2 regions of the Streptomyces sp. NPDC003393 genome follow, and region 2 is predicted to be linked to the other one. Evidence: riboswitches for the same ligand, from Rfam matches in the RefSeq annotation. Region 2 holds a riboswitch; the other holds the start of a gene.
What was found. Region 2 has a riboswitch for cobalamin ahead of ACWDUZ_RS28935 (cobalamin biosynthesis protein). Riboswitches for the same ligand answer to the same signal wherever they lie in the genome.
Positions count from the first base shown of each region.

Region 1: another riboswitch for cobalamin. It lies ahead of ACWDUZ_RS16675 (HoxN/HupN/NixA family nickel/cobalt transporter); the one in region 2 lies ahead of ACWDUZ_RS28935 (cobalamin biosynthesis protein).

Region 1 is NZ_JBSFRB010000014.1:122,756-126,491, reverse strand. It holds gene ACWDUZ_RS16685 (glycoside hydrolase family 13 protein) at 1-1,045, opposite strand, end outside; gene ACWDUZ_RS16680 (metalloregulator ArsR/SmtB family transcription factor) at 1,155-1,514, opposite strand; cobalamin riboswitch at 1,595-1,783, shown strand; gene ACWDUZ_RS16675 (HoxN/HupN/NixA family nickel/cobalt transporter) at 1,782-2,921, shown strand; gene ACWDUZ_RS16670 (nucleoside hydrolase) at 2,918-3,736, opposite strand, start outside.
Region 2 is NZ_JBSFRB010000037.1:38,500-42,235, reverse strand. It holds gene ACWDUZ_RS28945 (inorganic phosphate transporter) at 149-1,579, shown strand; gene ACWDUZ_RS28940 (hypothetical protein) at 1,614-1,844, shown strand; cobalamin riboswitch at 2,004-2,142, shown strand; gene ACWDUZ_RS28935 (cobalamin biosynthesis protein) at 2,244-3,230, shown strand; gene ACWDUZ_RS28930 (cobyric acid synthase) at 3,227-3,736, shown strand, end outside.

The sequences.
Region 1 (3,736 bases), on a different contig from region 2:
CGGCCAGCGAGGCGGCGATGACCCGGCGCAGCTCACCGGCGTCCCAGCCGGTCTGCAGGTACTCGAAGTTGAAGGCCTGGCCCAGTTCGTCCGGGCGGGCGTACAGCGCGCGCCGGCTGTCCGGCACCCAGGCCTCGGCGACCGCCGTACGGGGCGGGAGGTAGGTGTCGAAGATCTTGCGCCAGTCGCGGTAGATCTCGTGGACGCCGTCCCGGTCCCAGTACGGGTGGCTGCCGGGCGCCATGCGCGGCAGGGCGTCCTCGCCGGTGACCCCGATGTCCCCGACGTCGCGGAGCGGTTCGTCGAGGTCCTTGACCAGGGCGTGCGCCACGTCGACGCGGAAGCCGTCCACGCCCCGGTCGGACCAGAAGCGCAGGGTGGCGCGGAAGTCGGCGCGGACCTCCTCGTTCTCCCAGTTGAAGTCCGGCTGCTCGGGCGCGAACAGGTGCAGGTACCACTGCCCGTCCGGCACCCGCCGCCAGGCGCTGCCGCCGAAGACGGACTGCCAGTCGGTGGGCGGGAGTTCACCGTGCTCGCCGCGTCCGTCGCGGAAGACGTACCGGTCGCGGGCCGGAGAGCCGGGCCCGGCCCGCAGCGCCTCCTGGAACCAGGGGTGCAGGTGGGAGCTGTGGTTGGGGACGATGTCGACGATCACCTTCAGGCCCAGGCGATGGGCCTCGGTGACCATGGCGTCGAAGTCGTCGAGGGTGCCCAGGCGCGGATCGACGTCCCGGTGGTCGGCGACGTCGTAGCCGCCGTCGGCCAGCTCGGAGGGGTAGAAGGGGCTCAGCCAGAGCGCGTCCACGCCGAGCGCGGCGAGGTGGGTCAGCCGCTGGGTGACGCCCCGGATGTCGCCGAGCCCGTCACCGTCGGCGTCGGCGAAGCTGCGGGGGTAGACCTGGTAGACGACGGCCTGCCGCCACCGGTCGGGGTTCTTGGGGGAGAGGTCGAGGGGTGCGTCGCCGGGGGCGGTGCCCGTGGCGACGCGCGTGGAGTCGTGGGGGGAGGTGTCCGTCGAGTCGTGCGTGGTGGTGCGGTCGGTCACGCGATCTCCTCTTCGGTGCGTCGTCGATGCAACAAAGAGAACTCTGTCCCGATCGCCGGAAATATGAAACCGCCACAGGAGGCAGAGGGGGCGGCAAAGGGGGCGTACGTCAGCCGGCGTCCGCCGCACAGTGCTCCAGCAGGCCCCGTACGTCGCGGTCCACCACCCGGTAGCGCACCACGCGCCCCTCCTTCTCGCCCTCCACCACCCCGGCCGCCCGCAGCAGCCGCAGGGCCTGGGAGACGGCCGGGTCGTTCATGCCGGTGGCGATCGCGAGGTCGGAGACGGCCAGTGGGCCGGTGCGGTGCAGGGCGAGCAGCAGCGCGAGCCGCTTGGGGTCGGCGAGCAGCGAGAAACGGTCCGCCCAGGCGCGGACGTGCGCGGCGTCGCCGATCGCCGCGATGGCGTCGCACACCCGGTGACCGTCGATGGTGCGGCGGTCCGCGCGGTCGGCAGGGACGAGATGCATACCGCCATCCTCGCAGGCGCACCCCTGTGATCTTCCATACCTGCGCAGGTATGCAGCTATGCAGCCGACCGCTTCCCCCTCTACGGTGGGCGGGCCGTGGTGTTCGGGAAGTCGATGCAAGGTCGACGCGGCCCTCGCCACTGTGATCGGGGAGTTCCAGGCCCACGTCCCGCGCGGGACAGCCACTGGCCGTCGTACGACGGCCGGGAAGGCGGGCCGGGCACGCACCACCCGTAAGCCAGGAGACCGGCCACGGCAGCTCACGAAGTGATCCACGAGGTGCTGGAGCGTGATGACCGGATGACCCTGCCCAACCCTGCCCCGACGACGACCGAGGCCGCCTTCGCCTGGCGCCGGGAGGACACCTTCAAGACCGCGGGGCTGATGGGGGTGATCCTCGCCCTGCACGTCGTCGCCTTCGGGATCCTGTTCCTGCTCGTCGTTCCCGAGCACTACCGGGTCGGCACCAAGGCCTTCGGCATCGGCCTCGGCATCACCGCCTACACCCTCGGCATGCGGCACGCCTTCGACGCCGACCACATCGCCGCCATCGACAACACCACCCGCAAGCTCATGGCCGACGGCAAGCGCCCGGTCTCGGTGGGCTTCTGGTTCGCGCTGGGCCACTCCAGCGTGGTGGTGCTCCTGGCCCTGCTGATCGCCGGCGGGACCTCGCTGGCCGGCAAGGTCATGGACGACGGCTCGCGCACCCACCAGGTCCTCGGCTTCATGGGGACCACCGTCTCCGGGACCTTCCTCTATCTGATCGCCGCCCTCAACCTGGTCGCCCTGGTGGGCATCCTCAAGGTCTTCCGCGCGATGCGGGCCGGCACCTACGACGAGCGCGAGCTCGAACAGCACCTGGACTCCCGGGGGTTCATGAACCGCGTCCTCGGCCGGCTGACCCGGTCCGTCTCGCGGCCGGGGCAGATGTTCCCGCTCGGTTTCCTCTTCGGCCTCGGCTTCGACACGGCCACCGAGGTCACCCTGATGGTGATGGCCGGGTCGGGCGCGGCGGCCGGACTGCCCTGGTACGCGATCCTCTGCCTGCCCCTGCTCTTCGCGGCCGGGATGAGCCTGTTCGACACCCTCGACGGCACGTTCATGAACTTCGCGTACCAGTGGGCCTTCTCCAACCCCGTCCGCAAGGTGTTCTACAACCTCACCATCACCGGCCTGTCCATCGCCGTCGCCTTCTTCATCGGCACGATCGAACTCGTCGGCGTCCTGCACGACAAGCTCGACCTGCGTGACGACGTCACCGGCTGGATCGCCGGCCTCGACCTGGACAACGTGGGCTACATCATCGTCGGCCTCTTCGTCGTGGTGTGGGCGGCGGCGCTGGCGTACTGGAAGGCGGCCAAGGTGGAACAGCGCTGGGCGGTCCGGGCGGCGGAGACGGACTAAGGGCTGTTGCCTTCGACCGTGGCCAGGTACAGCTTCACGTACCGGTCGGGGTCGATGTCCAACGCCACGTCCACCAGCCGCTGTTCGCGAGCCTCGCCGTGGAGCTCCGCCTCGCCCGGGCGCGGCCGGCGGTCGACGACCGTCTGGCCGCGCGCCGGGCCCGGCGCGAGGTTCACCTCCACCGGCAGCCGCCGCGTGGTCAGCCCCGCCGGGTCGGCGACCGAGCACACGGCGCCCGCGTCCCCGAGCCCGCCGGAGGGGTCCTGCGCGGAGGTCACCGGGTCGCGGTGGGCGAGCAGCCGTCCCGCGAGGTTCGCGCCCGGCTCGGCGCTGTCGCGCAGTCTGCGTACGTCGTCGGCCGGGACGATCACCCGCTGGAACACGTCCAGCCCGTACATCGTGATCGGCACCCCGGCGGTGAGCAGGATCGCCGCCGCCTCCGGGTCGTGCCAGACATTGAACTCGGCGACCGCGGTGGCGTTGCCGGTGGCGACCGCGCCGCCCATGAACACGATCCGCTCGATGTTGCGCGTCACCTCCGGATGGGTGCGCAGCAGCAGCGCGATGTTCGTCAGCGGGGCCGTCGGGATCAGGGTGACGGGGCGGGGCGAGGCGAGGATCTCGCGGCGGAGCAGTGTCACCGCGTCCACGCCGGCCGGGCGGCGGCGTGGCTCGGGCAGCCCGAGGTCGCCCATGCCGTCCCGGCCGTGCACGTGGTGCGCGGTGCGCAGGGGCTCGATCAGCGGGCGTTCGGCGCCCCGCGCCACGGGGATCTCGGGAGCGCCCGCCTGTTCCAGGACGGTCAGCGTGTTGCG
Region 2 (3,736 bases):
CCGGGTCACGGACGACGGGCCGCGGCGGCGAAACGGAACCTCCGGGAAGCAGATTCGGACACTCCGCGGACCGGCCCAGTTCATCTTCTGTTCACCCTGGTTACCTACGTTCAACCAGCCAATGACGCTCGAACGATTGCCTGGGTAAATGGAAAGCTTCTCGCTGATCCTCGCGATTGTGGTAGTAACCGCACTCGCGTTCGATTTCACGAACGGTTTCCACGACACCGCCAACGCGATGGCCACCACCATCTCGACCGGCGCACTCAAGCCCAAGGTCGCGGTGGCCATGTCCGCCGCGCTCAACCTGGTGGGCGCGTTCCTCTCCGTGGAGGTCGCCAACACGATCTCCAAGGGCCTCGTCGACGAGGCCGGCATCCGTCCCGAGGTCATTTTCGCCGCCCTGGTCGGCGCGATCCTCTGGAACCTGCTGACCTGGCTGGTCGGGCTTCCGTCCAGTTCCTCGCACGCCCTCATGGGCGGCCTGATCGGCGCCACGATCGCCTCGGCCGGCGTGGGCGCGGTGCACGGTGACGCCCTGGTCACCAAGGTCATCATCCCCGCGGTGGCCGCCCCGGTCGTCGCGGGTCTCGCGGCGATGGTCGCGACCCGGCTGTCGTACACGATCGGCGGGAAGGCGGACGGCACGGCGGCCGAGAAGGGCCACCGGGTCGGGCAGATCGCCTCCGCGGGCCTGGTCTCGCTGGCCCACGGCACCAACGACGCCCAGAAGACGATGGGCGTCATCACCCTCGCCCTGATCGCCGGCGGCGCCACAGCCCCCGGCTCCAACCCTCCCACCTGGGTCATCCTCTCGGCGGGCCTCGCGATCGCGCTCGGCACCTACATCGGCGGCTGGCGCATCATCCGCACCATGGGCACCGGCCTGACCGACCTCCAGCCGCGGCAGGGCTTCGCCGCCCAGACCAGCGCGGCCACCGCCATCCTCGCCTCCTCGCACCTCGGCTTCTCGCTCTCCACCACGCACGTCGTCTCCGGCTCGGTGATGGGTGCGGGCCTGGGCCGCAAAGGCGGTGTGGTCCGCTGGTCCACCGCAGGCCGCATGACCGTCGCCTGGGTCCTCACGCTGCCCGCCGCGGCCCTGGTCGGCGCGGGCGCGGAGGCGGTCACCGGGCTGGGCGACTGGGGCACCGCGCTCGTCGCCGCGTTCCTGGTGACCTCGAGCGCGGCGATCTGGAAGATCTCCCGCCGCCAGGTCGTCGACCACACCAACGTCACCGAGCCCGCGGCCGAGGAGCCGCCCGGCGTCGTGACCCAGGCGATCGCCGCCGTCACCCCGCCCCCGGCGGCCCCCGCCCCCGCGTCCACGGCACCGGTCTCCACGGACGAGTCCGCCGCCGTCGAGTCGCTCACCGCGACGATCCCCGCCCAGCCGGCCGCCCCCGTCATCGACGCGCCCCTCATCGAGACGCCCGTCATCGACGCGACAGCCATCACCACGCCCGCCATCGACGCACCCGTCATCGATCCGACGGCCGTCACCACGCCCGTCATCGATCCGACGGCCGCGCCGACCGCGTCCGCCGCTCCGGCCACCCCGCCGGCCGCCACCGTCTGACCCCCGCTCACCCGGCACCCAAGGAAGCATCACCATGAAGATCGACTGGGCAGCCCTCGGCTCCGTCTTCGGCGTCAGCCTCGCGGTCACCGTGGGCCTGGTGGCACTGTTCACCCTGGGCATCGCGGGCCTGTCCCGGCGGGAGCGTGCCGTCGCGCGGGGCGACGGAGGCGGGGTCCTCGCGGTCACCGGCGCCTACGTCTGCTTCGCCACCTGCGCCGCCGCGGTGGCCTACGGCATCCACCTCATCGTCGGCACGGGCTGACAGCCGGTCAGGGCCCCTGCCGGACCCCGGAAGTCAAGAGCGTCCCACCACCCGCCCCGCCCGCCCCGCCACCTCGGCGAACGGGCGGGGCGGGCTTCTCGCGCCGGTGGTGTGGGCCTCATCTCAGTATCCCGTCGCAGGTCAACGGTGAGTTGACGGGTGTTCGCGGGGCGTGGTGGACTGCCGGGGCCATGTACGGCGGCAGGAGAGGAAGCCGGTGCGAATCCGGCGCGGTCCCGCCACTGTCACCGGGGTAGTAACCCCGGGAGCCAGGAACTCTCACCGCCGGTCTCGTCGAACCAGGGCGTGGACACCCTGAGTGAGGACATATCGCCATGCGCGGCTGCCGACCGAGGTTCATCGACGACGCTCTGCCCGGCCCCGAAGTCGGCTGAACCCATGGGTGCCGATCGCGTCTTCGCGTACGGCGCCGCCGCCGGCCTCCTCGGTGACCTCCTCCTCGGCGATCCACGCCGAGGACATCCGGTCGCCGTGTTCGGCCGCGCCGCGGGCGCCGTGGAACGTCTGCTGTGGCGGGACCACCGAGGTCGGGGCGCCCTTCACACGGCCCTGTGCGCCGGCGGCGCCACCGCGCTCGGTGCCGCCGCCGCGCGCGCCGTCCGCCCCTCCCCCGTCGCCTCCGCCGCCCTGACGGCCGCCGCCACCTGGGCCGTGGTCGGCGGGACCTCCCTCGTCCGGGAGGCGCGCACCATCGGGCGCGCGTTGGAAGCGGGCGACGTGGTGGCGGCCCGGGCGCGGCTGCCGCACCTGTGCGGGCGCGACCCCCAGGCGCTCGACGCCGACGGGATCGCCCGGGCCGTCGTGGAGTCGGTCGCCGAGAACACCTCCGACGCCGTGGTGGGCGCGCTGGTGTGGGGCGCCGTCGCCGGGGTGCCGGGGCTCGCCGCGTTCCGGGCCGTGAACACCCTGGACGCCATGGTCGGGCACAAGTCGCCCCGGTACCGCCGCTTCGGCTGGGCCTCCGCACGCCTGGACGACCTGGCCGGATGGCCGGGGGCGCGGCTCACCGCCGTCCTGGCGGCCGTGGCCGGCCCTGACCCGCGGGGCGCCCTGCGCGCCTGGCGCGCCGACGCCCGCCGGCACCCGAGCCCCAACGCCGGTCCGGTCGAGGCCTCCTTCGCGGGGGCGCTCGGGGTGCGGATGGGCGGCACGCTCTCGTACGGCGGGCGTCTGGAGCACCGCCCGGTGCTCAACGGCGCCGGGCGCGCCGTGCGCGTCGGGGACATCGAGCGAGCGGTACGGCTCTCACGGCGCGTCGGCTGGCTCGCCCTCGGCACCTGCGCCGCCGTCGGGCTCCTGTGCGACCGCGGCCGCGGCGATCGCGGCACGCGCGGCAACCGTCGGACGAAGGGAAGCGCGTCATGAGCGGCGGTCTGCTCGTCGCCGGCACCACCTCCGACGCCGGCAAGAGCGTCGTGACGGCCGGGATCTGCCGGTGGCTGGTGCGGCAAGGCGTCAAGGTCGCGCCCTTCAAGGCGCAGAACATGTCCCTCAACTCCTTCGTCACGCGCGAGGGCGCGGAGATCGGGCGGGCGCAGGCCATGCAGGCCCAGGCCTGCCGGATCGAGCCGACCGCGCTGATGAACCCGGTGCTGCTCAAGCCGGGCGGGGAGCGGAGCAGCCAGGTGGTGCTGCTGGGCAGGCCGGTCGGCGAGATGAGCGCGCGCGGCTACCACGGCGGACGGCAGCAGCGGCTCCTGGGCACCGTGCTGGACTGCCTCACCGAGCTGCGGGGCACGTATGACGCCGTGATCTGTGAGGGGGCGGGGTCCCCGGCGGAGATCAATCTGCGCCGGACCGACATCGTGAACATGGGGATCGCGCGGAACGCGCGGCTTCCCGTGCTGGTCGTCGGGGACATCGACCGCGGG